3 regions of the Ruegeria sp. ABV3_008 genome follow, and region 3 is predicted to be linked to each of the others. Evidence: riboswitches for the same ligand, from Rfam matches in the RefSeq annotation. Region 3 holds a riboswitch; each other region holds the start of a gene.
The links. A riboswitch is a leader RNA that binds a small molecule or an ion and turns the genes downstream of it on or off. The one in region 3 is predicted to bind cobalamin.
Positions count from the first base shown of each region.

Region 1: it holds a riboswitch for cobalamin, as region 3 does, so the genes downstream of both, ACXAH8_RS11930 (DUF4198 domain-containing protein) here and ACXAH8_RS00320 (DUF1636 family protein) in region 3, are expected to answer to the same signal.
Region 2: it holds a riboswitch for cobalamin, as region 3 does, so the genes downstream of both, ACXAH8_RS15635 (DUF1636 family protein) here and ACXAH8_RS00320 (DUF1636 family protein) in region 3, are expected to answer to the same signal.

Region 1 covers NZ_JBSWYP010000006.1:69,676-80,153, forward strand. The annotation lists gene irrA (iron response transcriptional regulator IrrA) at 1-161, opposite strand, end outside; gene fabA (bifunctional 3-hydroxydecanoyl-ACP dehydratase/trans-2-decenoyl-ACP isomerase) at 349-858, shown strand; gene fabB (beta-ketoacyl-ACP synthase I) at 906-2,135, shown strand; gene ACXAH8_RS11915 (enoyl-ACP reductase FabI) at 2,141-2,932, shown strand; gene ACXAH8_RS11920 (hypothetical protein) at 2,992-3,171, shown strand; gene ACXAH8_RS11925 (FKBP-type peptidyl-prolyl cis-trans isomerase) at 3,184-3,612, opposite strand; cobalamin riboswitch at 3,871-4,071, shown strand; gene ACXAH8_RS11930 (DUF4198 domain-containing protein) at 4,200-4,985, shown strand; gene cbiM (cobalt transporter CbiM) at 4,992-5,603, shown strand; gene ACXAH8_RS11940 (Ig-like domain-containing protein) at 5,600-6,172, shown strand; gene cbiQ (cobalt ECF transporter T component CbiQ) at 6,172-6,954, shown strand; gene ACXAH8_RS11950 (energy-coupling factor ABC transporter ATP-binding protein) at 6,951-7,601, shown strand; gene rplQ (50S ribosomal protein L17) at 7,707-8,126, opposite strand; gene ACXAH8_RS11960 (DNA-directed RNA polymerase subunit alpha) at 8,245-9,261, opposite strand; gene rpsK (30S ribosomal protein S11) at 9,376-9,765, opposite strand; gene rpsM (30S ribosomal protein S13) at 9,781-10,149, opposite strand; gene ACXAH8_RS11975 (DUF1254 domain-containing protein) at 10,357-10,478, opposite strand, start outside.
Region 2 covers NZ_JBSWYP010000009.1:37,590-48,067, reverse strand. The annotation lists gene ACXAH8_RS15655 (response regulator transcription factor) at 1-732, shown strand, start outside; gene ACXAH8_RS15660 (GAF domain-containing sensor histidine kinase) at 1-4, shown strand, start outside; gene ACXAH8_RS15650 (FecCD family ABC transporter permease) at 741-1,751, opposite strand; gene ACXAH8_RS15645 (ABC transporter substrate-binding protein) at 1,753-2,703, opposite strand; gene ACXAH8_RS15640 (ABC transporter ATP-binding protein) at 2,716-3,492, opposite strand; gene ACXAH8_RS15635 (DUF1636 family protein) at 3,489-3,836, opposite strand; cobalamin riboswitch at 3,943-4,147, opposite strand; gene ACXAH8_RS15630 (hypothetical protein) at 4,182-4,670, opposite strand; gene ACXAH8_RS15625 (hypothetical protein) at 4,667-4,888, opposite strand; gene ACXAH8_RS15620 (D-lyxose/D-mannose family sugar isomerase) at 5,008-5,673, opposite strand; gene ACXAH8_RS15615 (carbohydrate kinase family protein) at 5,692-6,618, opposite strand; gene ACXAH8_RS15610 (glucokinase) at 6,647-7,609, opposite strand; partial or broken gene ACXAH8_RS15605 (GH1 family beta-glucosidase) at 7,673-8,974, opposite strand; gene ACXAH8_RS15600 (LacI family DNA-binding transcriptional regulator) at 8,971-10,008, opposite strand; gene ACXAH8_RS15595 (ABC transporter substrate-binding protein) at 10,225-10,478, shown strand, end outside.
Region 3 covers NZ_JBSWYP010000001.1:64,104-74,581, reverse strand. The annotation lists gene ACXAH8_RS00370 (ABC transporter transmembrane domain-containing protein) at 1-72, shown strand, start outside; gene efp (elongation factor P) at 128-691, opposite strand; gene ACXAH8_RS00360 (DUF6280 family protein) at 910-1,230, shown strand; gene ACXAH8_RS00355 (cobalamin biosynthesis protein CobQ) at 1,401-1,970, opposite strand; gene ACXAH8_RS00350 (cobyric acid synthase) at 2,031-3,488, shown strand; gene ACXAH8_RS00345 (hypothetical protein) at 3,493-4,263, opposite strand; gene ACXAH8_RS00340 (TolC family outer membrane protein) at 4,335-5,753, opposite strand; gene ACXAH8_RS00335 (protein-L-isoaspartate O-methyltransferase family protein) at 5,848-6,501, opposite strand; tRNA gene ACXAH8_RS00330 (tRNA-Cys) at 6,722-6,795, shown strand; gene ACXAH8_RS00325 (NAD(P)-dependent oxidoreductase) at 6,835-7,905, opposite strand; cobalamin riboswitch at 7,932-8,135, shown strand; gene ACXAH8_RS00320 (DUF1636 family protein) at 8,219-8,599, shown strand; gene cobW (cobalamin biosynthesis protein CobW) at 8,596-9,651, shown strand; gene cobN (cobaltochelatase subunit CobN) at 9,657-10,478, shown strand, end outside.

The sequences.
Region 1 (10,478 bases), on a different contig from region 3:
TCGCCCTTTGTCTTGGCAGAGTCAAACAGGCTTTCCGCCGTGACATGCCGGTGACGACCATCGCCCACAAGCAACTCGGCCAGCGCAACACGCTGTCGCGTCGGGCGCAATCCGGCGCTCTCCAACCAGTCTGTAGCTATCTTACGGCTCTGAGGTGTCATGAATCCGATACTCATTTTTGCTGCTTATATATATAGGGGCGCAGGGATGCCAATTTCAAATGAAATTCATTCGCAAAGACCGCTAGGTCGCAACATCATCCGGCCACTGCTCTTGCAGGACCTTGCATACGGGTGCTAGGTGAGGCCAAATGTAATGAACGGACCCAAGGCAGAAGAGGCGGCAAGAATGGCCCAATTCCCAAGCAGTTTTGACAAAGAGGATCTGCTGAAATGCGCGCGAGGCGAACTTTTTGGCCCCGGCAATGCGCAATTGCCTGCCCCTCCGATGCTGATGATGGACCGGATCACCGATGTTTCGGGTGACGGAGGCGCACATGGCAAAGGCCATGTTGTCGCAGAATTCGACATCACGCCTGATCTTTGGTTCTTTGACTGCCATTTCCCCGGCAACCCTATCATGCCGGGCTGCTTGGGTCTGGATGGCCTATGGCAGCTGACGGGATTCAACATGGGCTGGCGTGGCTGGCAGGGGCGTGGCTATGCGTTGGGCGTGGGCGAAGTCAAACTTACCGGCATGGTCCGCCCGGACCGTAAGATGCTGACCTATTATGTTGATTTTACCAAAGCCGTACAAACACGCCGTCTGACCATGGGCGTCGCGGATGGCCGTGTCGAAGCGGATGGTGAAGTGATTTACCAAGTCAAAGATATGAAGGTTGCACTGTCCGAAAGCTGACGCCAGCGGACATTACGCCAACAAGAACGGAACACAGGAGAACGCATATGCGTCGCGTCGTCGTCACCGGTTTGGGGATCGTCTCCTCGATCGGGAACAATGCCGAAGAGGTTCTCGCCTCGCTTAAAGCAGGTAAATCCGGCATCGAGGCCAATGAGCAGATGGTCGAACATGGCTTTCGCAGCCAGATCGCCGGGTCGCTCAAGATCGACGTGTCCGAACACGTTGATAAACGCACCCTGCGCTTCATGGGGCCGGGTGCGGCCTACGCACACATCGCGATGGGACAGGCGATTGCCGATTCCGGGCTGTCCGAGGAACAGGTCATCAATCCGCGCACCGGACTGGTTGCCGGGTCCGGCGGACCGTCCACCAGCGCGATGCTGACCGCGCATCAGACGGTGCTGAAGAACGGCGCCACCAAGCGGATCGGGCCTTTTGCCGTGCCGAAATGCATGTGTTCCACGATTTCCGCGAACCTTGCCACTGCCTACAAGATCAAGGGTATCAACTACTCGATCACCTCGGCGTGCTCGACTTCGCTGCATTGCATCGGCAACGCGGCGGAACAGATCATGCTGGGCAAGCAGGACGTGATGTTCGCGGGTGGCGGCGAGGAGCTGGACTGGACCCTGTCCTGCCTGTTCGACGCAATGGGCGCGATGTCGTCGAAGTATAACGACACTCCGCAGAAAGCCTCGCGTGCGTTCGATCAGGACCGCGACGGCTTCGTGATTTCGGGTGGCGGCGGCATTGTCGTGCTTGAGGATCTGGACCATGCGCTGGCGCGCGGTGCCAAGATCTACGCCGAGGTGACCGGCTACGCCGCAACCTCGGACGGTCATGACATGGTGGCCCCATCCGGCGAAGGCGGTGAGCGCGCGATGCGCCTAGCGCTGTCGACCCTGCCCGAAGGCCGCAAGGTTGGCTACATCAACGCGCACGGCACCTCGACCCCGGTTGGGGACGTGGGCGAGGTTGAAGCCGTGCGTCGCATCTTCGGCGAAGGTCAGGTACCTCCGATCTCATCCACCAAGTCGATGACCGGGCACGCACAGGGCGCGGCTGGCGCGCTTGAGGCGATCTTCTGCCTGCTCATGCTGGACAATGATTTCATAACTCCGTCGATCAATGTCGACACACTAGCCGAAGGCATCCAGCCCGGTGAAATTGCAACTCAAGTGGTTGAAAATGCAGGTTTGGATTCGGTCATGACCAACAGCTTCGGCTTTGGTGGCACGAACGGATCCATGATCCTGTCAAAGTATAACGGGTGAACGAGATGTCGGAAGTTCTAAAAGGGAAACGCGGCCTGATCATGGGTGTCGCCAATGACCGGTCGATTGCCTGGGGTATCTCGAAAGCGATGCATGAAGCAGGGGCTGAGCTGGCTTTCACCTATCAGGGCGACGCGTTCGGGAAGCGTCTGCAGCCATTAGCGGAAAGCCTCGGCAGCGACTTCATGGTGGATGCGGATGTCACCGATGACGCCTCGCTGGATCGCGCTTTTGGCGAGTTGGGCGAACGCTGGCCCACCATCGACTTTGTCGTCCACGCGATTGCCTATTCGGACAAGAACGAGCTGACAGGCCGGTTTCTGAACACCACAAGGGCCAATTTCAAGCACTCGATGGATGTGTCGGCCTACTCGTTCATCGAGGTCGCCCGCCGCGCCTATCCGCTGATGAAGGACAATGGCGGCTCGCTGCTGACACTGACCTATCAGGGCTCGAATCGTGTGGTTCCGAACTACAACGTGATGGGCGTTGCCAAGGCCGCGCTGGAATCGGCGACACGCTATCTTGCCAACGATCTCGGCCCAGAGGGCATCCGCGTGAACGCGATTTCGCCCGGTCCGATGAAGACCCTGGCTGGGGCTGCAATCGGCGGCGCGCGCAAGACGTACAAGTTCTGCGACCAGAATGCACCGATGCGCTCGAACGCTACGCTGGAGGCCGTCGGCGGCACAGCGGTTTACCTGACCTCGGACGCGGGGGCTTGCACCTCGGGTGAGATCATCCGGGTGGATGGCGGTTTCCACGTGCTTGGAATGCCACAGCCGGATTTCATGTGACCATATCTTTCCCAGACGCCGCCAAGATTTGACCATCTTTCGGCGTCAGGGATATGGGCATGAGCAAAACCGACCAGATCCTTGCCAGCAATACGCGTGGCACCCAGACCAAACGGAAAACGGGGTTCCTGAGCCCCCGCGCCCGTGTTCTGCTTTTGACGCTGACCACATTGCTGGTCTTGTTCGTGTTCCTCACGCAACCGCAGGTCCGCGCAGCGCTTGACGGGCTTTGGGGCTAATCCCCCAACCCTTCAGTTCACTGAGACAACCTCGATATCGAAAATCAGGTCCTGACCAGCCAGCGGGTGATTGGCGTCCAGCGTCACCGTGGCCTCGTTCGCTTCGACAACCGTAACAGGCAGCGCCTGACCGTCGGGGGTCTGCATCTGCAACTGGGTTCCAGGCTCTAGCGGGATGTCATCCGGAATACCCTCACGCGGGATGTCCTGCCGCATCGCCGGGTTGATCGGGCCATAAGCGTCGACACAGGCAATCTCGACCCGTTTCTTGTCGCCAACCGCCAGTCCTGGCATGGCACTGTCGAGGCCGGGAATGATCTGGCCCGAACCGACAACGAATTCCAGCGGATCGCGCCCGTCCGAGCTGTCAAAGACGGTGTCGTCCAGCAGCGTGCCGGTATAGTGGATGCGAACTGTGTCGCCTTGTTTGATCTCAGACATTGGGCCTCCGGGGCTTGTGGGGAATAGGGCGCCGAACACAAGCGCGCTACGCCGGAGTCTGACGCCGCGCAGGATGCATCCATCTGATTCTGATGTCCAGATTGCGTTGTAAACGCGCGCATTCTCTGGTCGTCGCTTGCAAGCACGTCTTCGCTAAAAACGATACCCGGTTGGCAGAACAAGAACACCCGATCCTATCGACAGGATGTTATCGCTAAGGGTTGAAATAGAGATTGACCGGTAATGGGAATCTCTGTCATCAGCATCCTTATGTCCGGTTCCGGGTTCGCCGGAGAAAAGGGAATGCGGTGCGGGGAATTCTGATCCACCCAATGCCGCAACTGCCCCCGCAACTGTAGGCGGTGAGCAGGGCTGACACGCCACTGGGTTCCACCCGGGAAGGCCAGCCCCATGCTTTGACCCGCAAGTCAGGAGACCTGCCGGATATACACCCTCGGAAGGGGTGTGTCACCGATGCCGGGGTGTGCATTGGGCCAATGCCCTCTTTTCGGGCAAATGGTCTCGTTCACCTCGATATCAAGCAAGAAACGTGCCGGGGTTGGCACGAAGGACGAAGGAAAGACCTTGTGAAGAAACTGTTTTGCACGGCTGCTGCTGCGCTGGCGATTCCAGCGATGGCGCACGCACATTTTCTGCTGGAATACACCACGGACACGCTGATCGAGGCACCGGGCGACGTGCCGGTCAAGTTGATCTTCTGGCACCCGTTTGAAAACGGCCATGTCATGGATCTGGAAAAGCCGCAGGAATTCTATGTGATCCACAACGGCGAAAAGACCGACCTGCTGGACACGCTGGAACCCATCCGCTTTTCGAGCCCAGAGAACGAAGGTGCGGCCTTCCAGGGATCTGTTCCGGTCAAGCGTTCGGGCGACTACGTAATGGTCACTGTGCCTCAGCCCTACTACGAAGAGGCCGAGGATATTTATATCCAGCAGATCACCAAGGCGTTCCTGAACCGCAACGAACTGCCGACCGATTGGATGAACCCTGCAGGTCTGGCGACTGAGATCGTACCGCTGAACAAGCCCTACAACATCATCGCAGGCTCGACCTTCACCGGTCAGGTTCTGGCAAATGGCGAACCGGTTGCCGGCGCTGAGATCGAGATCGAATATATGGCCGCCAAACCCAGTTTCGACAGCCAAGCCTCGTCCGATCCCACTGTTTCGCCGATGCCGGGTGGTGCTGTTGTCGCCCTTTCCGACGCGAATGGCTATTTCTCCTTCGGTGTCCCGAAAGCTGGTTACTGGGGCTTTGCCGCCCTGGGCGCTGGTCCTGAAACCGAACATGAAGGCAAAGAGCTGAGCCAGGACGCGGTGATCTGGATCCGCGCCTGGGACATGGAGTAACCACAGATGCACATCGTCGACGGAGCCCTGTCCAACCCGGTGGTCATCGGCGGAGCCGTTGCCGCCGCTGGTGGGGTCGCAATGGGCCTCAGGTCGCTGGATCTGGACCGCATCCCCACAGCAGGGGTGCTAGCGGCCAGTTTCTTCGTGGCCTCTCTGATCCACGTGCCGATTGGGCCGTCGTCGGTGCATCTGATCCTCAACGGTCTGGCCGGGCTTTTGCTTGGCTGGGCCGCCTTCCCGGCCCTGTTTGTGGGTCTGCTCCTGCAGGCAGTCTTTTTCGGCTTCGGCGGGCTTACGGTGCTGGGGATCAATACGCTTAACATCGCCTTTCCGGCCGTTCTGGCGGGGCTGCTGTTCCGCCCCCTGATCGGGCGCGGTTCGCCGGTCCATGGAGCGATTTGGGGTGGCATAGGTGGTGCCTTTGCCATTGCAGCCACGACCGTCATGGTGGGCATTTCATTGGCCCTTTCAGGGGACGAATTCCTCCCTGCCGCCAAGCTGGTCTTCTTTGCCCACATCCCGGTTATGATAGTCGAGGCCGTCCTGACCGGATTTGCCGTTCTTCTCGCGCGAAAAGTCAAACCTGAACTGTTCCTGACAAGGCCCGCCACATGAGAAAGATTGCGCTCATCCTGGCCCTATGCGCGGCCCCTCTGCCCGCGCTGGCCCATAAGGTGATTGCCGGAGTCTTTGCGTCCGGCGATGCGATCGAAGGGGAAATCGGCTTCTCCAACGGCACCATGGCGACCGATACCGAGGTCGTCGTGACCGATCCAAACGGGGTCGAGCTGGGTCGAGCCACGACCGACGCCGACGGGTTCTTCATCTACACACCCACCGCACCCGTCGCCCATACCTTCTTTGCCGACCTTGGCGCCGGTCACGTGGCCGAGGTCACCATGCCCGTCGAGGACGTCGCCAAGATCATGGGCGTCGCCGTCCAGAACACGCCGTCAGCGTCGCCAGCGCCTGCCTCGGGTGGTGTCAAAGTGGCCTCCCTCAGCGATGAGGAACGTCAGGCCATTGCGGCCGCCGTGCGTGACGAAATACGCCCCCTGCGCCGGGAAATCGCCGCCTATCGCGAACATAACGACCTCCAGACCATTCTGGGCGGCATCGGATACATCTTTGGCCTCTTCGGGCTGGGCTTCTACCTCGCGGCGCGGAGGAAACTCGCAGGCTGATGGCACACGTACTGGAACTACAGGAACGGACGCTGGCCGAGGCTGGCACGATCGGTCAACGAGGGTTGATTACCTCGCTTGATCCGCGCGTGCGCATCGTCATGTCTGTTTTGTTTGCGGTCGTTGTGGTCTCCCTATCCGCCCTGCCCGCGCTTGCGGCGGCGTTGATGATCGCGCTGGCTCTACTGGTGCTATCCCGACTGCCTTGGCACAAAATGCTCAAGCGGATGGCGATGATGGACAGTTTCATCATCTTCATGCTGGTCCTCCTGCCCTTCACGATGCCCGGCGACCCGATGTTTACCATCTGGGGGTTTCCAGCCAGCTGGCAGGGGCTCTGGAAAGCCGTGGAAATCGCGCTGACCGCCAACGCCGTGATCCTGACCGTAATGGTTCTGGTCGGCACAATGGAGCCTGTCACTCTGGGCCACGCCCTGCACCGGCTGCGCTGCCCGGAAACACTCGTGCATCTTTTGATGTTCACCATCCGCTACATCGATGTCCTACATGAGGAATATCAACGCCTCCGCGCCGCGATGAAAGTCCGAGGCTTCCGCCCCGGCACCAACTGGCACACCTACCGTAGCTTCGGCTACCTGGTCGGGATGATGCTGGTCCGGGCAATCGAACGGTCCGAGCGCATCCTCGGCGCGATGAAATGTCGGGGGTTTTCAGGCAAGATGCTGTTGCTGCAAGACTATAGCCTGACCCGCCGGGATATTGTCTTTGCTGCCGGGTTTGGAGGCCTCTGCCTCGCCCTGATCCTAGTGGAATTCGCATGACACTCATCGCGCTGGACGACATCTGCTTTGCCTATCCCGGACAAGCACCGGTTCTGAACGGCGCAAACCTGCGGCTGGAGCCCGGACAACGCCTGTCACTGACCGGCCCGAACGGGGCCGGGAAATCCACGCTTCTACGTATCACACTTGGTCTGCAGCGACCGTCCTCGGGTATGGTGACCGTCTTTGGCAAACCAAGGCAGGCCGAGGCCGATTTCCATGACGTGCGCCGCCATATCGGCCTTGTCTTTCAGGACCCCGACGACCAGTTGTTCTGTCCCACTGTGGCCGAGGACATTGCCTTTGGTCCACTGAACCTCGGCAAGACGCGCGACGAGGCCTTGGCAATCGTGGATCGCGTTCTCCGCGATCTCGACCTCATGCATCTGAAGGAACGAACCACGCATAAACTGTCAGGCGGGGAAAAGCGTCTGATCACGCTGGCAACGGTTCTGGCGATGGAGCCACAGGCCCTGCTGCTGGATGAGCCGACCAATGCGCTGGACACTAAAAACGAGGCGCGGTTGCTCGAAATCCTGCAATCTCTGCCTCAAGCTATCCTACTGGTCAGCCATTCTCCTGCATTTCGCGATGCGCTTGCCCCGGACAGACTGGAATTGCGAGACGGCAAGCTGGTCGCTGTATGAGAAAGCCTATTTTGGTCGCGCCGATGCAAGCAGTTTGCAAATGCGCAAAACAAAAAAACCCCGCGTCGAGGACACGGAGTTCTTTTTTGAAAGCTGTAGGCTTTCTTATTCTTCTGCGGCCTCTTCGGCTGCAACGCGGGCTTTGTCAGCCGCGCCTTTGGCGTCGACGTCACGATCAACGAATTCGATGATCGCCATCGGGGCCATGTCGCCATAGCGGAAGCCAGCTTTCAGGATGCGGACATAACCGCCCTGACGCTCCGCGTAACGGGGGCCCAGAACTTCGAACAGCTTTGCGACGTCTTTGTCTTCTTTCAGCTGTGCTGCGGCCTGACGACGAGCGTGCAGGTCGCCGCGCTTGCCCAGAGTGACCAGCTTTTCGATGATCGGGCGCAGTTCTTTTGCCTTGGGCAGAGTTGTTTTGATTTGCTCATGCTCAATGAGCGAGCCTGCCATGTTTGCAAACAGAGCTTTGCGGTGCTCATGAGTACGGTTCAGGCGGCGGTAACCACGTGCGTGACGCATTTTTCAGTTCCTATCTTGCGTTTTGCTTTGTCTGGCCGGCGATGCGTGTCACCGGCTCTCCTTGGGGCGGAAGTGCCCGTATTGTCCCCGGAAATCCCGGGCATTTGGGAAGACGCGCTTAAAACGCGTCTTCGAATTTCTTCGCCAGATCTTCGATGTTGTCGGGCGGCCAATCCTCGACATCCATGCCGAGGTGCAGACCCATGCCGGACAGCACTTCTTTGATCTCGTTCAGCGACTTTCGGCCGAAGTTCGGAGTGCGGAGCATCTCGGCTTCGGTCTTCTGGATCAGGTCGCCGATGTAAACGATGTTGTCGTTCTTCAGGCAGTTTGCCGAACGGACCGACAGCTCCAGCTCGTCGACTTTTTTCAGCAGCAGCGGGTTGAACTCCAGACCATCGTCTTCGTCCTGGCGGCCAGCCGATTCCGGCTCGTCGAAGTTGACGAAAATCGATAGCTGATCCTGCAGGATACGAGCCGCATAGGCCAGTGCATCTTCCGGAGTGATCGAGCCATCAGTTTCGATCTTCAGGGTCAGCTTGTCATAGTCCAGAACCTGACCTTCACGGGTCGGCTGAACGTCATAGGCAACCTTCTTGACCGGCGAGTAGATCGCGTCGATCGGGATCAGGCCGATGGGTGCATCTTCAGGCTTGTTCTTCTCAGCCGAGACGTAGCCCTTGCCGGTGTTTACGGTCAGTTCCATGAACAGGTCGGCGCCATCATCCAGGTGGCAGATGACGTGATCACGGTTCAGAACCTCGATGCCCGCGCTTTCGCTAATGTCACCAGCGGTGACAACTGCGGGGCCTTTGGCATTGATCGACAGGCGCTTGGGGCCTTCGACTTCCATGCGCAGCGATACGCCTTTGAGGTTCAGGATGATGTCGGTGACGTCTTCACGTACGCCCGCAACCGAGGAGAACTCGTGCAGGACGTTGTCGATTTGAACGCTGGTGATGGCCGCACCTTGCAGCGAGCTCATCAGAACGCGGCGCAGCGCGTTGCCCAGTGTCAGACCAAAGCCACGCTCCAGCGGTTCAGCAACCAGGGTTGCCTGACGCGCAGGGTCGTTGCCCGGCTTGCCGTCCAGCTGGGTCGGCTTGATCAATTCTGCCCAATTCTTGTGGATCATGTAATCCCTCCATTCCTGTCCGCGCCCCATGACCAACAAGGTGCAGACGCCCGAGGTTCAAAATGACATGCTGGGGCCGCGCAAAAACGCAGCCCCAGCTGAATTCAAAATCGCTTAGACGCGGCGGCGCTTCGGCGGGCGGCAGCCGTTGTGAGCGATCGGAGTCACGTCGCGGATCGACGTGATGTTGAAGCCCACGGCAGCCAGTGCACGCAGAGCCGATTCACGACCCGATCCGGGGCCCTGAACTTCGACTTCTAGCGTCTTGACGCCATGTTCCTGCGCCTTCTTTCCTGCATCTTCTGCAGCCATCTGAGCGGCGTAGGGTGTCGATTTCCGAGACCCTTTGAAGCCCATTGTACCAGCAGACGACCACGAAATGGCGTTGCCCTGTACGTCCGAGATCAGGATCTTGGTGTTGTTGAAGGTCGAGTTCACATGGGCGACGCCCGATGCGATGTTCTTACGCTCTTTGCGCTTAACGCGAGTCTTATCACGTGCCATAAGTCAGACCCTCCCTTATTTCTTCTTACCAGCGATGGCCTTTGCGGGGCCTTTGCGGGTACGAGCGTTGGTGTGGGTGCGCTGACCGCGAACCGGCAGGTTGCGGCGGTGACGCAGACCGCGGTAGCAGCCCAGATCCATCAGGCGCTTGACGTTCATTTGAACTTCACGACGCAGGTCACCTTCGACGGTGAAGTTTTCGTCGATGAATTCGCGGATTTTCAGAACTTCGGCGTCGGACAGTTCGTTGACGCGACGGGTCGCTTCAATGCCCACGGCTTCGCAGATCGCTTTGGCCGAGGTGTTGCCGATTCCGGTGATATATGTGAGGGCGATTGGTACCCGCTTTGCAGTCGGGATGTTTACGCCGGCAATACGTGCCACGTGTCACTTTCCTTTTCGTTGCGGTTCCGTAACTCCAGAACCTTTTTTCACAACGCCTAACCGTGGCAGTGTCGCCAGAGGGCTCAGCATTTTATGATATGATCATGTGAACGGAATACCCGCGCACAATTCGATTCTCTTCCGAGATAGCGTCAATTAGTGTCGCGCGACCCGCGCGTCAAGCGCAGATCGCATATTGATCCTGATTTACTCCGCAAGCTCGATTTCAGGGAAGGTCCAGCTCCCGTCGATCACTTCGGGCGCGGGTTGGTAGAGACGCACGGTATAGTTCCATCCCTCCATGATCGGTAGGCAATTCACACGGCCGT
Region 2 (10,478 bases), on a different contig from region 3:
ATGAAGGTTCTGCTGGTCGAAGACGACGCCATGCATGCGAATTACCTGCGAGAGTTGGTTCAGGATGCCTTGCCTGAGGTGACCGACCTGAGCCTCGCCTCGAACGGTCGGGAAGGGGAAGAACAGGCCCGACAGAATGGTGTTGAGGCCATCGTCATGGACCTGCGCATGAAAGAGCGCAACGGGATCGAGGCCGCGCGGACCATTTGGTCGGAACGCCCCGCGACCCGCATTCTGTTCTGGTCCAACTACTCGGATGAGGCCTATCTGCGCGGCATTGCGCGGATCGTTCCGAAAGAGGCCGCCTATGGCTATGTTTTGAAAACGGCCAGCCCCTCACGAATGCATCTGGCTTTGCGCGCCGTTTTGATCGAGGCGCAGATCATGGTGGACCGGGAAATCCACCAGATCCAACGCGAACAGAGCCGCTCGGGTGAGGCGCTGACGGAGGTTGAGTTGGCAATCCTATCCGATCTCGCCCTTGGTTTGCCCGACAAAACCATCGCGCTGCGTCGTAAGCTGGCCCTGAGGACGGTGCAGAACCGGCTACTGTCGATCTATGAAAAGCTGGATGTGGGCGATCTGCCGGTGGATGCCAGCGATATTGCGATTAACAAACGCGTGCGGGCGGTCTCAAAGGCCATGACCTCTCAGATACTGAACCGTGAGAGCATTTTTTCGGCGGAAAAAGAGCTGGGAAGCTGGCTTGAACGACGGCAAAACCTGGGATGACGACCGTGCTAGTCAGATCGTGAGGATTTGAACAGGTAGAGGAACACAAACAGCGACCCGATCGAGGTTGTAACGATCCCCACCGGCAACTCTTGCGGGGCCAGAAGCAGCCGAGACAGAATGTCTGAAAGCGTCAGCAAGATGGCCCCGACGACGGCGGATGTGATCAAGAGATTGCGGTGGAGCGTTCCGGCAATGCCTCGGGCGATATGGGGAACCATCAGGCCGACAAACCCGATCACGCCTGCCACCGACACAAAGCTGGCAGTGGCCAAGGCCGCGACAAGAAACATCCGGAATCGCAGGCCTTGCACTGGAATGCCGAGTGTTGAGGCCGTGAAATCCCCCGTCAGAAGGGCGTCAAGCCAACGGCTTCGGTAGAGGGAATAGCCCAGGATCAGGGTCAGCCCTAGCACGACAAGTGGAAAGGTCTCCCACCGGGCCAGACCAAGGCCGCCTAGCATCCAGAAAATGACGGAATGCGCGGCGCGGCTGTCGCCTGCGAAGATCAGATAGTTGGTGATGGCCGAAAACAGAAAAGATACAGCCAGGCCTGCAAGGATCAGTTTCTCTGGCGCACTGGTGCGCAGGCTCTGAACCAGGGCCAGAACAATGCCGGACGCGATCAGGCCCCCGCAAAAGGCCGCAAGTGGCAGGGTCCAGATGCCCAGAACATCGCCTGTCACAGTGATGACGAGAACGGCGCCCGCAGCGGCCCCGGACGAGAGGCCAAAGAGAAACGGGTCAGCCAGGTCATTGCGCGTTGTCGTTTGTAAAACGACCCCGACAACACCCAGCCCGGCCCCAATCACTGCCGCAAACAACGCGCGGGGCAGGCGCAGGTCAAAGACAATCCGGTGCAGAGGGGACATGTCGCCCTCAGTCACACCAGTACCCAGCCCAATCGCGGTGAAAACCTCGGCCAAGGGGATCGGGGTAGTTCCGTAGATAGTCGACAGCAGCAAAAGGGCGGTCAGAATGACCGCCCCCAACAGGACCGCCCGGCCCGTTTTCGTCATCTTAGCTGTTACCCCGGTGCATCGCCGTTGCCATCTTCTCGATCGCTTCGATGTTTGCCGGTCCCGGTGTCAGCTCTTCGTAACGCAGGCCGATCCAGCGCTCGTTCTTGACTGCATCGGTCTGCGACATCACCGGGTGTTCCTGCAGGAACTTGAAGGTATCCGCCGCGCCGTTGCCGGTTTGATAGTCCAGCAGGACAAGGAATTCGGGGTTCGAGGCGGCGACAGCCTCCCACGAGGTGCGGCCCCAGCTAGTGTCCATGTCATGGGTGACGTTGACGCCGCCAGCCGCTGCGATCATCGCGTCGGGAATGGCATATTTGCCTGCGGTAAAGGGCGCATCGGCCGGGCCGTCCAGCAGGAAGACGCGGGGTTTTTCCAGATCGGCGGTTTTGGCCTCGATCGCGGCCAGTTGGTCTTTCCAGCCCGAGACCAGCGCGTTCGCCTTGTGTTCGACATGCATGACCGTGCCGAGACGCAGAACATCATCAAACAGCAGGTCCATGCTGGCTTCGGGACGGTCTGTGTTCAGGTGAATGCAGCTTTCGGTCAGAACCATGGTCTTGATGCCAAAGGGCTCCAGCGTGTCGGGGGTGACGTCGCCGCCGGGTTTCATGCCGTAATACCATCCGGCAAAGAACATGTCGGGCTCAACCGCGACGAGGTTCTCGACCGTCGGGTATTTCGGAGCGAGTTCGGGAATGTCACCGCGCTGCGCGTCGAAATCAGGGCTGGTCTTGTACCAGCCGGTGATGCCGGTCAGGCCAACGATGCTGTCCTGAAGACCCAGTGCAAAGGCCATGTCGGTCATGTTCATGTCATGAACCACGATCCGCTCGGGCTTGGTGTCGAACACCAAAGGTTCACCGCAATTGTCGACGGTGATCTCTTGCGCGGCAGCGCCGCCCGCTAGTGCACTTAGTACCGCAGCGGACAAGAGTTTCAGTTTCATCAATCTCTCCTGTTAAGATGAAAGCTTTCGTTTTCGGATGTCCAGCGCGGGGATCACGCGTCCTTCGTGCTGGAAACACAAATAGTCAACACCAAAAGTCTCGCGCACGCGGTTTGGCGTCAGAACTTCGGAGACCGGGCCGAAGGCCGTCAGCTGCGCGTTCTTCATCAGGGCCACGTGGCTGGCGAATTCGGGGATCATGACCAGATCATGCACGATCATCACAACCGTCACGCCCAACTCGGCGACCAGAGACAGCATGTGCCCCTTGGCATCCGGGTCCAGATGGTTGGTCGGCTCATCCAAAAACAGCAGCGAGGGGTTCTGGGTCAAAGCCCGTGCGATATGGGCGCGCTGGCGCTCACCGCCGGACAGTTTTGCCATCTGTTTGCCAGCCAGATGGGACAGTTCGGTGGTGTCTAATACGCGCTGCAGATCCGTTTTACGAGCTTCGGCGGATTTGTCGGCCCTGATCGGGATTTGCCCCAGGGCTACATAATCGCGCAGTTGCAGCCGCCCGTCGGGTATTTCCTGCTGGCCGACAACGGCAATCCGTCTGGCCCGTTCTAGCGACGACAGTTTCCGCAGGCTTTGACCCTGAATACGCACATCGCCCAGCGCCAGTTTTGCGACCCCGCACAAGAGGTTGAGCAGCGTCGTCTTGCCGGCTCCGTTCGGGCCAGCAACGGCCAATATCGCGCCTTCCTCCAGCGTGAACGAGGTGTCGCGCAGCAGAACATCGCCGTTCAGGGCGTAGTATTCCAGATTTTCAGCGACCAGAAAGCTCATGCCGTGTCCTCCGTTGGCAGGCAGGGCATGCGCGACAGAGTTTTGGTGTAGAGCGCCAAAGGACGGGTCGAGGCGCTGGTCCAGCCATCCTCGCTGTCCCGGAATTGATGGGCGAACTCCGCCAAAGCGCTCAGATCGGCAGGGGATTGAATGTCGCCAAACAGATATTGCGCCTTTCCCTTGGCCTGCAGCCCAACCGTCATAGGTCGGTCGCACCCGGCCATACAGTCGATCAGGCGTGTCGAGAACCCCTCGGGCAGCTGGCTATCCAGCGTTTCCTTCGCCTTATGTGCGGGGATCGGCCCATTGCAGGTGCCGCATATCAGGACAAAATGATCAGCCATGGCACGGGTCGCCAACTTGAACAAAAGCCAAGTGAAGGCAAAAGCCATGAGTTGCATCAGCACGCAGATGTGCCATCGAGCCTCCTTCCGGGACACCCCGCCCCGGGTTGGTTAAACTGTGATGGCAGGTCTCCTGACTTGCGGGTCGTTGCTTGGCCAACCTTCCCGACCTTAGGGGCCAGTGGTTCTGTGGCGTCGCTCTCCGCTTACAGTTGCGGGGGCAGTCACGGCATTGGCCCTCGGGCCGCACCGTATTCCCATTTTCATCCCTCAGGCACAGGCCGTCGGGAACCATCCAGAGCAGCTAGTCTGCTCACGCTCCTATTGTCAAGCGCCGGAATCGCGCTAGCGGACCACGCGCAGGGTCGGCCTGCGGGCGGTTTGGCCCGGTCTGACGCCATTTGTTGGGAACTGGCTGGCCAGGGTCAAGCCGGCCTGTATCAGGTGCGCGTCCGGGTAGCCTCCGGTCAATTCGTTCAAGGCATCGCGCGCCGCCGGAGTTTCGTCGCGACGCATGTGATGCAGCATCCGCAACAGTGCGCGTTCGTCACATGTCAGTTCTTGTCGTGTTTCAAGACAAAGCGGGTCGTTGAAGGCTAGTCCCATAGGGCGGGTGTGTAGCGTGGCCTTGATGATCTTGAAGACCAGATGCGCCAAAACCAATCCTTGGTCGCGCCCCCAGCGTTCGGTTGCGACGGAAAAGGCATGTTGCCACGCCTGCGTTTCCGGCTCTGTGAAGCTGTGAATGAAGTGCCGCATGACAGGGAGCATACCGCGTTCGAAACCGTCAAAATCGGTGAAGGTCAGTGTGTGGTTGGATGCCGAGTGTTTCATGCGCGTTCCCTTTTGGGTTTGAGGGATTTCGCAACCAATGGGTGGACGTTTCGCGAAAGGGTGCAGGGGTCGACCGGTGTTTCAGGACGCGGTGATGCAGCGCGGACGGAAAAGCTGAGATCAGCCTCGATCGCCTGCCTCAGTTTTGGTTTCAATGCGCAGCCATGGCGGCTGGCAACGGCGTCCATGGCCAACAGGTCGGCGAGGGATTTTCGCATGTGAGGTTATCTTTCGGTCGCAAAAATGGGACCGGGCGATGATTCCAAGGAATCTGACTGGGTCAGTCGTTAACTGACTAAATTAGTCAGAAAATGCAAGCGCGAAATTCTTAATGAAATCAGTAGTCGGCAACCAACAGGAAATCCGGTGCCGTGTCTTCTTCGATTGTTGCAAAGCGCGGGATCGGGTCTTCAAATACGTTGTCCGTCCGGTCGTCATTCACGGTTGAGACTTCGCCAATCAAGCAATCCCCACCTTCCGCCCAGAAGGCATGCCAGATGCCGGGCATCAAGGTCACGCTCTGACCTGGCTTCAAGCGCAAATGCTCTCCGGGCCGTATGGTGACAGGGCAGGCATCGCTGGGAACGGTGACCGGGGTATCGCGGTCGACACCGCCATCGGGGTCCGAGGCATAGATTTCCATAACCAGATCGGCGCCCCCACGGTTGATGATGTCCTCGGCTTTGACGATATGGCGATGCATCGGCGATAGCTGTTTGTCGCGAGAGATCAGCAGCTTTTCGGCATAGAGCATACCGCGTCCCCGGCTCAGATCGCTGACGTTACCGTTGCGCAGGGTGAACAGAAACAACCCAAGCTCATCGAACTTGCCTTGACCGTAATCGGTGATATCCCAACCTAGCCCATGGGCACGAATACTGTCCGCCTGGGCGCTGCGCATCTGCTCAGGTGTCCAATCTGCGAAAGGTGGCAGAACGGCACCAAATGAACTGATGAATGCCTGGGCTTCGGTCTTGATACGGTTGATTTCGGATCGTTTCATCTCAGACTCTTCGTAGGGCTATATTTCATGCAACCAGGGCGGGTTGGCTCCGGCGCGTGAGACGGTCACAGCAGCCACCTCTGCGCCCAAGGTCAAGGCGTCGCGTAGCGCGTCTGGGGACAGTGCTTTCAAGCCGGGCTTTGTCAGCTTGCCAGCCTGTTCCAGCGACGCCAAAACCCCTGCATTGAACGTGTCACCCGCGCCAACCGTATCAACAACTTGCACCGGTTTGACAGGAACTGAGACCACCGCACCGCCGGCCAGATAGCCCGAGGCGCCCTCGCTCCCACGGGTAACGAGGACGGCAGAGGGGCCTGCTTGTAGCAGCAGGGGGACTTTCTGATCGTGGCTTTCCGGGCCTGGGATGATCCAGTCCAGATCCTCATCCGAGACTTTGACGATATCGGCCTGTTCGATCATCTGGTTCAACCGCGTGCGGTAGCGGGTCTGATCCTGTATGAAACCGGGTCGGATATTGGGGTCCAACATCACAGCACAGTTCGCGCCATGTTGCGCCAGCATCGCGGCATAGGCATCCGCGCAAGGCTCACAGGCAAGGCTGATGCCACCAAAATACAGCGCTGAAACCGCGGGGAGTTGGCGCGGCATATCCTCTGCACGTAGCATCCGACCTGCAGTGTTTTCATCGACAAACGTGTATGTCGCGTGGCCGTTCTTCAGTTGAACAAACGCCAGCGTGGTCGGCCTGTCCGAGGCAATCACATGTGTCGTATCCACGTGGCTGTCCCGCAGGTCATCGGCCAATTGCTGCCCGAACATATCTGAGGACAGTCCGGTCAGCAGTCCAGCGGGCGCGCCCAACCGGCCCAAAGCGATAGAGGTATTGAATATAGCTCCGCCAGAATGGGGAACGAAACCGTCCCGCCCGGACAGGGTCGGTTCGGCAATCATGTCGATCAGGGCTTCTCCGCAACACAGGATCATCCCACATCCTCTTCCAAAATACGCTCAGTTATCGCTGAAGCGCATTTTTACAGAAGTTGTTAGCGCCAACAATGCCAAATTCAGCCTGTTCAGAGATATAAAGATTCATCGACTGCCGCAACTCGCTGAAACGCCCGCCTGCATTGAACGCGTTGCGGAAGATTTCGCCAAACATCCAGCGGTTTTTCTCAGCTACGCCTCCCAGAAGGAAGACGCCACCGGCGGGCATCACGGTGACGGCCATGTCACCCATCAACGCACCCAGATGGCTGATGAACAAATCTGCGGTGCGAACGGCGATTGGGTCCTTGCTGTCGTGTGCGTCCTGCAGAATATCTCGGGCGGTGCGAACCGGAGGCTGAGCTTGCCCAGCCGCCATGCCTGCGGCCTGATACAGGATCGGCAAGCCGGTTCCGCTGAGGAACATTTCGGCCTCAAGCACTAGGCTGTCGTCGAAAAAGCATTCGGGTGCCAGATGGCGCGCGGCGTCGAAGATATCGACTTCATCCCGCGTGCGTGGGGACAGGCCCACATGGCCGCCTTCGCCTGACACGGTGTGGAAATGCCCTTCGGAGTAGAGCAGTGCACCGACACCCAAACCGGTTCCAGGCCCGACGACCAAACGCGTACCCATCGGCGGAGTGGCAGAGCCTTGCAGGACGGATACGTCAGCCTCTGTCACTTCGGCCACGGACCAGGCTGCTGCGGTGAAGTCATTGATCACATAGGTGTTGGCGGCCCCTGTCGCCTTGGCCAGGGCCTCCTCGGACAGGTCCAAATTCGCGTTGGTCAGTTGGATGCGCCCGTCGCGCACCGGTCCGGCCCCAGCCGCGACCACGGCTTGTGGCGCGGTGCCAACTTCATCGCGTATATGATGCAACGCGTCCAGCAGATCGGGCAGGGTGCCCGTCGGGTGTTTGTGCAATGCGGTCAGCTTACCATCAGAGACAATGCCCAGACGCGTATTCGTTCCGCCGATATCGGCTACCAATGTCCAATGCGGGCGCAAAGACCCGGACGGCTGGCGATAGGCCTGCCGGTCGGCGGCATCCTCGGAAAGTGCGGCCTTTACGGCAGCGAAGGAGGCTTTGGGGCTGCGGTCCAGCGTCTCAAAATCCACGTCTACCAATCCAAACCGTTTTTCATAGCCATAGGCCCATTCGTAGTTATCCAGCAAAGACCAGATGAAGTACCCCTTCACGGGAACATCCGCAGCCAAAGCCTGTTGCACCGCCGTCAAGTGATCGTCCAGATAGGCGATGCGCTCATCGTCCTGCTGGCGCTCGGCGCTCGCCATGCCGTTCTCTGTAACATAGATCGGAAGATCACCGGTATAGTCTTCTGCGGTCCTTTTCAGAAATCGGGTCAGGGCGTCGGGGTCGATCTCCCAACCCATCTGAGTTTTGGGCAGAGGGCCCGGCACTTCGGTCAGGCTTGGCCAGGCGCTGTCTGCCGAGGTGATCAGCTTGCGGGTGTAGTAGTTCAAGCCGCACCAATCAACGGGCGCCCCAATGGTGTCGAAATCATCTTGCCAACCCTCGGGCAAATGAGGCTCCAGTCCCTCCAGCACGTTGTCGGGATAGGCTTTTTTGAACACGCCGCCCAAAAAGAACCTGTTGTAGATCCCGTCATAGAGTGCTGCCGCGCGTTGAGCAGCAGCACTATCATCAGCGGGCTCCGCCCATTCGAGGTTGAAGACAGCACCCAGATTGGACATGCCCAAACTACGCATTGTTTGAATGGCGCTGCCATGGGCCAGAAGGACATGATGCATCGAACGTGCGGCCGCACGAATATCGCGCAAACCCGGTGCGTGATGGCCTTCGAAATGGCTGAGCCAGCTGACGCACCAAGGCTCATTGATCGGCGCGACCGAATACATGCGGTCTCCGATACGGCCCATGATCACCTGAGTGAAATCGGCGAACCATCCGGCGATATCCCGATTGCGCCAGCCCCCCAGATCGGCAAGCGTCGAAGGCAACTCCCAGTGGTAGAGCGTCGCACAGGGGCGGATGCCGCGTTCAAGCAGCGCGTCCGCCAGGCGGTCGTAATAGTCCAGCCCGGCTTGGTTTACATACCCCCGACCCTCGGGCAAAACACGCGCCCAACTGGTCGAAAAGCGGTAGCAATCAAACCCTGCATCCTGAACCAGATCAAAGTCTTCCTCGAACCGATTCAGGTGATCGCAGGCGATTGCGCCATTTTCCGCGCCGACGACGTTTCCAGGCGTGCCCGCGAAACTGTCCCAATGCGTCCGGCCAGCACCGCCCTGTGCATGGCCTTCGATCTGGTAGGCCGATGTTGCGACGCCGAATAGAAAATCGTCGGGGAAGTCGTTGCGTGTATATTTCATCGTCGAACCCCACTGGGCGCAGGCCCGGTTGATCGCCCGACGACCAACTCGGCCTCAAGCAACCTCTTATGTGCCGGCGCACCCGGAGACTTGATCCGTTGGATCAGCATCTCGGCCGCCATTTCGCCAGCGTCCCGAACGGAGGACCGCGTTGCTGTGAAGATCGGCACATCCTGACCATTTTTCAGGTAGGAAAGATCATCGTCATGGGCGATGACCGAAATATCCCGCCCCATCTGCAACCCTGCTTCTTCCAAGGCGCGGCGCACACCAATGGCCGTGATCATCGACGAGGCCAGAATCGCGGTCGGTGGTTCTGCGATCTGCAGCATCTGATGGGTTTCCCGGTGGCCATAGACCTCGGTCATTTCAGCGCTGCGCATTAAGGCGGCATCCGGCGTCAAGCCGGCTTGCTGTAGAGCGTCCAGGTATCCGGCTCGACGGCGTTGAGCAAAGTCCATATCCTCCAGCCCGTTGATCAGGGCGATGCGACGGTGGCCCAAATCAATCAGAAACTGCGTCGCGCGCTGGAACGAACTCTTGTTGTTCACATCAATCCAGTCATATTCAGCCTGCACGCCGGTTGAGCGGCCATGAACGATGAACGGCACCGCCATGCGCGTCAGAACCTCGATCCTTGGCTCGTTGACCTTTGGACCCTGCAGCACGACGCCATCGACCGCCCCGCGTTGGAACAGGTTGCGATAGGCCGCCTCGATCGAGGTGTCATCCGCGTTGGTGAACATCATGTCATAGCCATGCTCGGCATAGGTTTTAGATGCTCCGGCGACGAAATCGCCGAAGATCGGGTTCACCATTTCATGCCTTGATGAGCTGGGGATGACGTGACCGATGACCATGGACTTGCCCGTCGCCAACCCCTTGGCGCGGCTGTTGGGGCGGTAGCCATGTTTGGCCGCTGCTGCCTCGACCCGCAGACGTGTTTCAGCGTTGACCTCAGGATAGCCGTTCAGCGCCCGGCTGACCGTGGTTTGCGAAAGACCCAGTGTTTCAGAGAGCTGCTTGAGGTTCATAGGTAGTCAAAGCGCCTTCAAATCGAAGGCATTACTGGTGAGATCCTGTTTTGTGCGCCTGCCAACCTGTTGTGAAAACAGACAAGCATGTTTTTCTGACTTATTCGAAAACACGACTCATTGACAGAGTAAAAATGTTAGCGGATAACATTAATCATTCAAAGCGCTTTGAAAAACATGAAGCGAAGCCGCTGGAGAGTATTGGGAGGAGATTTCATGAAACGCACGCTGTACGCAGGTGTGGCCACGTTTGCCCTGACTGCCGGGGCTGTTCACGCACAGGGTCAAATGATCCACCCCGTTGGAGAGGGTGGCTTTGACTGGGATGGGTTCCAGGCCTTTGCAGACGCTCATGATCTGAGCGGTCAGGACCTAACCATTTTCGGCCCCTGGCTTGCGGGCGAAGGACAGTCCTTCGAAAACTTGGTCGCCTACTTCGATGAGGCAACAGGCGCAAGCTCCAGCTATGT
Region 3 (10,478 bases):
AACCGGATCAAATATGAGCTAATGTTAGAGCTGTTTGGCCCCGACCCGACACGCTATCGCCACCGCGCATGAAGAGACCGCGCAGCGGCAGGCTGGCGCGGTCTTTTGCGAATGCATATGGCGGCGATCAGGCGCGCTCGGAATATTCCATGGTTTCGGTGTTCACCACGATCATCTCATCCTGCCCCACGAAAGGAGGCACCATGACCTTGACGCCATTGTCCAGAACCGCCGGTTTGAACGAGTTCGCAGCAGTCTGACCTTTGACCACCGGTTCGGTCTCAACGATCTGGCAGGTGACCTTTTGGGGCAGCGTGGCGTTCAGCGCCTCGGATTCGTAGAACTCGACCACGATGGTCATGCCGTCCTGCAGAAACGGGCGACGCTCGCCCAGTAGGTCGGCAGGCAGTTCGATCTGCTCATAGGTCTCTGCATCCATGAACACCAGCATGCCGTCGGATTCGTACAGGAACTGCTGATCCTTCTGTTCCAGCCGCACACGCTCGACCTTGTCCGCCGACCGGAACCGCTCGTTCAATTTAGACCCGTTGCGCAGGTTGCGCAATTCGACCTGTGCAAAAGCACCGCCTTTACCGGGCTTTACGTGGTCTACTTTTACAGCCGCCCACAGCCCGTCATTATGCTCAAGCACGTTGCCGGGGCGAATTTCGTTCCCATTGATCTTGGGCATGACATAATTCCTTCACAAACGGTTGATGCGTCAGTTGTCGTCCCTATATCTGGCAGGACCATCCCTGACAAGACAACGACACCTAGTGCTGCACATGCAGCAAGCCATGCAAATGACGCAACGCAACTATGCATTTTAGCTGTATCCGAATCGGAGCTAATAGGTCATAAGGACCGTCACGCCGAAAATGCAAGAGCAAGAACAACAAGGAAGACGAGATGAGAGATTTCGTTGACGGCACTGCCTTTAACAATGAGCAAGGCAATCGTGCGCGTAAACTTTTCGCGGCTGTTGTGCTGGCCGCACTGGATGATGCCATCGCCGATGATAAGAAATACGGCAACGGCCCCGAACAAATCGCCCGCTGGGCCCGCTCGCGCGATGGTCGCGAGGTGCTGTCCTGCGCGGGTATTGACCCGAACGAGCGGGTTGTTAGCGGACTGATGGACTTCGTTGGCCGTGGTGTGCGGACTTCCGTCGCCCTGTCACGCGAAGAAAGCGAGCGTCGCAACGCCGCCCAACAAGCCGAAGCCGCCTGATCCAAGGCGATTTCACTACGAAAAAGCGCGCCTCCAGACTTTGGGGCGCGTTTTTCTTTGGCTCTGTCTATAGCGTTCCGGGTTACACCTGTGACACGAATACCCTGCCACGCTTTCAGCGTTCTCGGGATATTCATGTCACATGACGCTTCAGGAAAACCCGAAACGCTTTAGAAAAACAGAACCCATTGCCGTGCGACCCAGATCTCGGCCGCCAGCAGCAGCGCGAAGAAGAGCTTTGCGGACAACGAAAGCCCCCTGCTCCAAAGCACGACATAAGAGCCGACGCAAAGCGCAATTGACACCGGCATGACCCAAATCGAGTGATGCGACGTGTCCCAATAGCTGACCGGACTGTGAAAGACCCAATCGCTCAGCGGCCAGAAATGAGGGCGCCCGTCCCCCGCATGCAGACCGAAATCCATCAGCAGATGCAATAATCCGGCCGACGCCGCAACCGTCAGGACCCGCCATCCCCGCCAGAGCCCCAGCGCCAGTGCCAGCCCCCACAGGATGAACGAGTTGTCGATTGCGAAAACCGTCTGCCATTGCGGTGAAAAATAGAGTTCATCGAACACCACATGGGGTGGAATGTTCAGAATATGCAGCGATACTCCTGCCATCAGGTACAGCGACAGATCCGGCAACAGCGACCCCAGCACGGCCGCCCAAAGTATGCGCCCGCGTGCAGGCCGCGCAAAGGCGGCTGCGCCGATCAAAAGATGCGCAGGCGTGTTCATCTGGGGCTTTCCCTTTGGCGTCAAATCAGGTCATTTGCCCCCAACGTATAGGAGACGCCAATGGTTCGCGCCATCATGATTCAAGGCACCGGCAGCAATGTCGGCAAATCGGTTCTGGTTGCCGGGCTGGCGCGGGCATTCACGCGGCGCGGTCTGAAGGTCGCTCCGTTCAAGCCGCAGAACATGTCGAACAACGCAGCTGTGACAGAAAACGGAGGCGAGATCGGACGCGCGCAGGCCCTGCAAGCGCGCGCAGCCAAACGCCCGACGCATACGGATATGAACCCGATCCTGCTAAAACCCGAAACGGATACCGGCGCGCAGATCATCGTTCAGGGCCAGCGCGCAGGCACGATGAAGGCCGGCGATTACCGCAAGGACAAATCCAAACTGCTGGGGGTCGCGCTGGAAAGCTTTGACCGGCTTTGTGGCGACGCTGATCTGGTCCTGATTGAGGGCGCGGGCAGCCCGGCTGAGACCAACCTGCGCAAAGGAGACATCGCCAATATGGGCTTTGCCTGCGCCGCCGGGGTTCCTGTGGTGCTGGTGGGCGACATCCACCGGGGTGGCGTGATTGCGCAGATCGTGGGCACTCAGGCCGTGCTGGACGAGGGCGATCTGGCGATGATCCGTGGCTTTGCCGTCAACCGCTTCAAAGGCGATGTATCTCTGTTTGATGAAGGGCGCGATGATATCGCCGCGCGGACCGGCTGGCCTTGCCTGGGTGTTGTTCCCTGGTTCCACGACGCATGGAAACTACCCGCCGAAGATATGATGGACATCCGCTCTCATACCGGTGGGGCCTGCAAGGTTGTGGTGCCTCAGTTGGAGCGCATGGCCAATTTCGACGATCTGGACCCGCTTTCGGCTGAGCCCGGCGTCAGTGTCGAGATCATTCCCGCAGGCCGCCCCCTTCCCGGAGACGTCGATCTGGTGCTGTTGCCCGGCAGCAAATCGACCATCGGTGATCTGACCTATTTCCGGAAGCAGGGCTGGGATATCGACCTCTACGCACATGTGCGCCGTGGTGGTCACGTTTTAGGTCTGTGTGGCGGATATCAGATGCTAGGGAAAACGATCTCAGACCCCGAAGGCGTGGATGGCCGCCCCGGCACGGTTGAGGGCCTAGGGCTACTGGACGTTGACACGGTCATGGCGGGCAAGAAACACGTGACCCTGACCGAGGCTTGCGCCCTGCCAAATCGCGAACCCGTCAGCGGCTACGAGATTCACATGGGCCGCACCGAAGGGCCAGATTGCGCACGTGCCTGGCTTGAGGTGCAAGGACGCCCTGAAGGAGCAGCCAGTGCCAATGGGCGCATTCTGGGCAGCTATCTGCATGGGATTTTCTCATCCGATGCCTTCCGCGCGCAATACCTATCGCGTTTGGGTGTCACATCCGAGAACGCCTATGAAGACGGAGTCGAACAGGCGCTGGATGATCTGGCAGACCATCTTGAACTACATATGGATCTGGATCTGCTGCTGGAGCTTGCTCAGACGCCGCAACAGGCCTGAGCGATTATTCCAGCTCTTTGGCGGTCAGCGCGCGGTGAATCTCGCGCCGGACCATCTTGCGGACATTGCGGGTGATGCGTTCACCCAGCGCGCCCTGAAGCTCGGACCGAACAACTTCGGCGATCATCTCACGCAAGGCCTCCTCCTCGGACGCAGACAGCCCGATCTCGTCCTCGATCGTTTCCCCAGGAGCGTCGTCTTCGACTGGGTCTACTTTAGGAGTGTCCCCATGCCGAACAAATGTCGCCGGCTCTTCTTTTGGGGCACCCGCCTCGCCTGAAGTCGCATCCACACCCTCGGTATCCTCTTCTTCAAAGGTGGGCGCAGGTATCCAATGCAGCGCCTTCGAGGGCGTGCCGGAATACGCGTCGTCGCTGTCTCCGTCCGGCTCCCATTGGTCCTCGGTTCGCGCGATGGCGGCCTCAAGGGCTTCAATCTTGGCACTCAGGCTGCCAGATAGGTTTTCCGACGGGGTCTCGTCGCCGACCTCCTCAGCACCATCGTGATTGGCTGCTTCACCCGGCTGAACAATATCACAGGCCCGCAGGAGCATCGGCTTTGCCGAATCCTCGGGACTGTATTTGGGTTCCAGTTTCAGGGGTTCGGATTTTGGCGCGTCACCAACGCGCAGCGCGTCCGTCAAGACCAATCGGCCCGGCTTTCGTGGAGCGGTCGCAGTATCGGCATCCGACACTTTGCGACCGTCTTCGCTCACCAGTCGTTTTACCGACGACAGTACATCCTCGATACCTGAGGTCATGACGCTATCCGACATTGTTCTCTACCGCTCTATTCTTGAGACCAAGTGTAGCCAAACACGTCGGGCGTCACAACCAGTAGTATAGATCAGTCCCGCCGCAACGCTTTGAGAACGCGATCCAGATCCTTGCTTTGCTTGCTGACCTGCGCCGGAGCCTTTTTGACCAGATTGTAGTACAGCGTCGGGTCATAGATCTGCACCGCAAGCCCCAGACGTTCAGCCGTCAGAAGGCCTTGCGCCTGCAGCAGCTGGTATGCCGCCAAGGACCGTTCGGTGCGCGAGGCCACCTCGGCCAATTGCGCATCCAGAAGATCTTGCTGAGCGGTCAGCACGTCCAGCGTGGTCCGCGCGCCTAACGTTGCTTCTTCGCGAATCCCGTCGAACGCCACCTGCGAGGCGCGAACCCGCTCGGTTGAGGCCGTCAGGCTAGCCGTTGCCGTTTGGAACCGGACAAAGGCATCTGTCACACCCTGAGTGATGTTCTTCTGCACGTTCAGCAGATTGGCCCGCGACGAATCCCGGGTTGCCATCGCCCGGCGCACGTTGGCCGCAAGACGACCGCCTGCATAGATCGGCTGGTTGAAGTTCAGCGAAACCGTGGCGTCGTTGATGTAGTCATCATTGTCATATCGCTGCGTCACACCCGCATCCGCGTTCAGGCTGACATTGGGCCCAAGGTTGGCACGTTGCTGCTGCACGATCAAATCCAGCGCCCGCACCTGGTGCTGAGCCGATAGAATCGCCGGGTGATTGCGCTGCGCGAGGCTGATTGCCTCGGATTGCGAGCGTGGGAGATTCGGAAGCCCCGGCTGCCCAGCCGTACGCCCCGGCAACTTGCCGACCGCATTAACATACTCGGCCTGAGCGGTGCTGAGATCCCCTCTGGCATCCGCAAGATCCGCGCGCGAACTGGCCAGCTGCGCCTCGGAAAGAGCCACGTCAGTCCGCGTGACTTCACCCACTTCGAAGCGGTCGTTCGAGGCCCGAAGTTCCTCGCTCGACAGATCGACGTTGTTTTGCCGAATCTGGACCGTTTCTTCTTGCAACAGGACGCTCAGATACGCGGTTGCGGCCCGGAAAAGAACCTGCTGTTCGATATCAATCAGCGACTGGCGCGTCGACAGAACCGTTTCCTGTGCGGACTGCTTGCCCAGCACCGATGCCCCGCCATCATATAGAAGCTGGCTGAGGGTGAGACCCGAGAAGAATCGCGACGGGTCAGTGCTTGTTCTGACGGAGTCAGTTCTTGTTCTCGTGTAATCCTGACTGACCTGAACCGTCCAGTTGATGATCGGGCGCAGCGCGGAAAGCGCAATTGCCACGTCTTCGTCCGCTGCCCGCAACAGGGCTCGGTTCTGTTCCAGTAGACCGCTGGTGTTATACGCTCCGATGAACGCATCTGTCAGATTGTCAGCCCAGACGACCCGTCCGGGAACAGTACTCAGGGCAATGGCCGCAGTCACTGCAAGCGCTTTGACCAGCTTTCCCGCTGTCTTTCCACGCATACCAAATCCTCTCAAATCGAAATTACGCTGCCTCTCCGGCAGTTTGCGTCTTTATGTTCAACTAATCAAGGTTGTGGAAACAACAGTCAGCGGACTATAGCGAAAATGCACACTCTTGGGAAAAACCGTCCAAAACCAGCGCACTGGCGTTGAAAGCATCCCGCCAACTGACCACATCACCGGCCTTGCGACCTATGCGAACCGTACCCAGTTGCCCATCCATAAACAGACAGGCGATCCGGCCCTGATCCTTCAATTGGTCCAGTACCGTGTCGGGCACCTGTTCGACACCGCCTTGTATCATAATCACGTCATAAGGGCCATGCTCGGCCGCTCCCTCTTCCAGAGGTCCGACATGAATAACGGCATTGTCGACGTTTTCTTCGGTCAGCACGCTTTGCGCCTCAGAGGCAAGATGTTCGTCGGATTCGACGCCCACCACCAACTGCGCCATCCGCGCGGCGATTGCGGTCGAATAACCGTAGGCCGACGCGATATCGAGGACCATTTCGTCATTCGAGATATTCAGCGCATCCAACATCTTGGCTAGAGTGCGCGGCTCAAGAATGCAGCGGTTGTTGCCCAGATCGATCAACCCTTCGACATAGGCCGCTTCGCGCTGCGCCGTTGGCACAAAGCTTTCACGCGGAACGGACAGCATCGCGTCGATGATTGGAAACTTGGTCACATCCGAGGGTCTTACCTGCGTATCAACCATGGTGCGGCGCCGGGCTGCGAAATCTGACATCTGATCTCTCTTTTCAATCCCTTGGGTAATTGGCTTGTGCCATACTCGACCTGACTCGACAACGGCCCAGATGCCGCAAGCCTGGTTCACGATCCGTTTAGACCGGGTCTTACAAATATTGATTTGCGGCCCAAAATCGACGGCAATCCTCTGGACGCCCCCGATGAAAGCTGCTAAAACGCCCACCACACCACGGCAAGTATTTGATTTTACTTGAAAAGGCGAGTTGGCGGAGTGGTGACGCAGCGGATTGCAAATCCGTGTACACCGGTTCGATTCCGGTACTCGCCTCCACATCCCCCTCCTCTAAATACCGGCTCCGGAATTCAGTTTTCACGAGGAACGCCCCTGAGGCACAACCTCGTAACCTGGTTCTTCCGGCTCATCGTCCTGCATTTCCGTAGGAAAACCCGGTGCGCGGATGTCCAGGCCTGTGGCCTCTTCCAGACGTTTTATGATGTTTGGCGACAGCTCACGCTCGCCAAACCGGGCGATGCCATCCTCAAAGATCTTGATCATCACCGGATTGATTTCCAGCGGAACACCGGCGCGGTCGGCGACGTCCTGAAAGAGGCCGATATCCTTTTTCACCAAATCCATCGTAAACGAAATATCGCGCGAACCGTTCAGGATCACCTGGCTTTCGGTTTCGTGCACGAACGATGTCCCCGACGAGATTTTGATGGCCTCATAGGTGGTGTTCAAATCCATCCCGGCGGCCTTGGCGGTGACCAGCGCTTCGGCACAGGTGATCAGATTGGCCGTCGCCAGATAGTTGGTCAACACCTTCAGAACCGAGGCCGAGCCGAGCTCTCCGGTGTGCAGAACGCGCCGCCCCATGGTCGTAAGGAAGGGCAGAATGCGTTCGAAGGTGTCGCGATCGCAGCCAGCGAAGATCGAGATATTGCCCGTCGCTGCGCGGTGACAGCCACCCGAAACAGGGCAATCGACGGCGGCCCCTCCGCGCTCCAGAACCAATGCACCCAACCGCTTGACCTCGGCCTCGTCAGTGGTGGACATCTCCATCCAGATTTTACCGGGGCCGACCTCAGGCAGCATCTCTTGCATCACCGCGTCCGAGGCCGCAGGCGAAGGCAGGCAGGTGATCACGGCATCGCAATCGCGCATCATCTGTGCCGGGCTTTCAGCCGCTTTGGCCCCTTGCGCGACAAAGGCCTCAACCAAATCGGAACTTAGGTCATGAACCGTCAGGTCGATTCCATTGCGCAGCAATGACCCTGACAGCTTGCCGCCCACATTCCCAAGCCCGATAAAACCTACTTTCATGGATTTCGCCTCCGTTTGCGATTTGAGGCCATGCGACCATGCATCAGCGCCCTGTTCATGCCGCCTAGCGACGCTGGCAGGTCGCTTTTCAACGTGCCGCAGCGGTCTGAGCTGCATCGCGCTTGACAAGCTGCGGGTGCGTGCCGCATGAGCCTCATGTTGGTGTCTGTGAGAACAGATGAAAAGGGAATGCGTCAACGGGTTTTCCGCCAAACGCAGCCGCCCCCGCGACCGTGACCGGAGAGGGTGCCCAAGCCACTGGCGCAAAGCCGGGAAGGCGGGACATCCGACAGAGGACAACTCTGACATCCGCAAGCCGGGAGACCTGCCAGCGCCCGAAGATGAAACCGGACGGGGTGTTCCGGTGTCGGGTCAAGGGACCCGCATGAAACCCCGTCCCCCACGATGAGGATTTGGGGGGATGAGAGACATGACCGAGACCGCTCCGGTCGAATTGCTGGTTTGCACAACCTGTCGTCGCGGGCTGCCCGTTGAAGACGATGAGAAACGCCCCGGCACCCTGTTGCACAAGGCGCTTGAACAGGCGGAGCTGCCGGAAGGGATTACCCTTAAAGCCGTGGAATGCTTGTCGAACTGCAACGAGGGCTGTTCCATCGTGCTGCGCGGCGGCCCGGATCGCTGGACCTTCGTCTATGAGCACCTGAACGAAACAGACCATGTCGACGTGATCGTTGACGGTGCCACCAAGTACCTCGCGACCGAAGACGGCTTGGTCAAATGGCGCGAACGCCCCGAACATTTCCGCAAAAACTGCGCAGCCCGCATTCCCCCGATTGGAGCCCTGAAATGAGCAATCTTGAGAAACTCCCCGTCACTGTGATCACTGGCTTTTTGGGCTCGGGCAAAACAACTCTCGTCAAGCACCTTATGCAGAACCCGCAGGGCAAGCGTCTGGCCGTTGTGGTCAATGAGTTCGGCGATGTTGGCGTCGACGGCGATATCCTGAAATCCTGCGCGATCCCGGATTGTCCGGCGGAAAACATCATGGAACTGGCGAACGGTTGCATCTGCTGCACCGTGGCCGATGATTTCATCCCGACTATCGAAGCCCTGATGGCGCTGGAGCCGCGCCCCGATCACATCCTGATCGAAACTTCTGGCCTCGCCCTGCCCAAGCCGTTGCTGAAGGCGTTCGACTGGCCCGATATCCGTTCCAAAATCACCGTTGATGGCGTGATCGCGCTGGCCGATGCCGAGGCCGTCGCCGCCGGTCGCTTTGCGCCGAATGTCGAAGCCGTGGACGCTCAGCGCCTGGCCGACGATTCGATCGACCATGAAACGCCCCTTTCCGAGGTGTTTGAGGATCAGATTTCCTGCGCCGACATCATCCTGCTGACCAAGCCCGATCTGGCCGGTCCCGAAGGCGTTGCAAAAGCCAAAGAGATCATCGCCGCCGAGGCCCCTCGCCCGCTGCCCGTTGTCGAAGTGGCCGAAGGCGCCGTGGATGTACGTGTCGTTCTGGGGCTGGAAGCGGCTGCAGAAGACGACATGGACGCGCGGCCCAGCCATCACGATGGTCACCACGATCACGAACATGACGATTTCGAAAGCATCATCGTTGATCTGCCGGAACAATCCGATCCTGCCGATCTGGTCGCCAAGATCGAGCGTCTGGCCAATGAGCTGAACATCCTGCGCGTCAAAGGCTATGCCGCCGTTCAAGGCAAACCGATGCGCCTGCTGGTGCAGGCCGTGGGTGCTCGTGTGCGTCACCAGTATGACCGTCCGTGGGAGCCCGGTGAAGACCGCCGCTCGCGCATGGTGGTGATCGCCGAGCATGACGACATCAAAGAAGGAGAAATCCGCGATATCCTCGCGGGTGTAACCGAGGCCGCCGAGTAAGACCTATGCACGTCGTCTTCCGCGAAAGCCACGGGTTAGAAGAAACGGAAACCCCAACCGATCTGGGCCAGAGCCCGGCGGATTTGGTGGTGCTGTCCTTCTCGGACAGCGACCTTGGCGCTTTCGCGGCGGGCTGGCATCGCGGTGGCGGGCCGGATGGGCGTATGCCCACGATGCGGTTGGCGAACCTGACGGCGTTGAAACATCCTCTGTCCGTCGACACCTACGTGGAGCAGACGCTGGAGGGCGCCAAGGGCATTCTGATCCGCCTGATTGGCGGCGTGCCTTACTGGGCTTACGGGCTGCAGCAAGTGCTGTCGCTGGCGAAGGCCAAGGGCATCGCGTTGGCCGTCCTACCCGCCGACGGGCGTGAGGACCCGCGGCTGGATGACTATTCCACCCTGCCCGTCTCGACCCTGCGCCGTCTGGCACATCTCTGCGACACAGGCGGCGAAGTCGCGGCACAGGCCGCCTTGGCGCAGATGGCATTGGCGGCGGGGCTTTATGCCGGCCCGGTTATGGGGGCCAAAACTCTGCCCGAATCCGGCGCGTGGTGTCCTGATCGCGGCGTGATCCCGGTTGAGACTGCCTTTGCGGGCGACGCAAAACGTATCGTCGTCACCTTCTATCGCGCCTATTTGACCTCGGTGGACACGGCCCCTGTCGCCACCGTGATCCGCAGCTTGCGGGGTCGCGGGTTCGAGGCGGTGGGCCTCTTCGCCCCCTCCCTCAAAGCTCCTGCTGCCGCTGAATGGCTGCGTGACAACATCGTCACGCTGAAACCTTCGGCGATCATCAATGCCACCTCCTTCTCGGGCAAAGGCGCG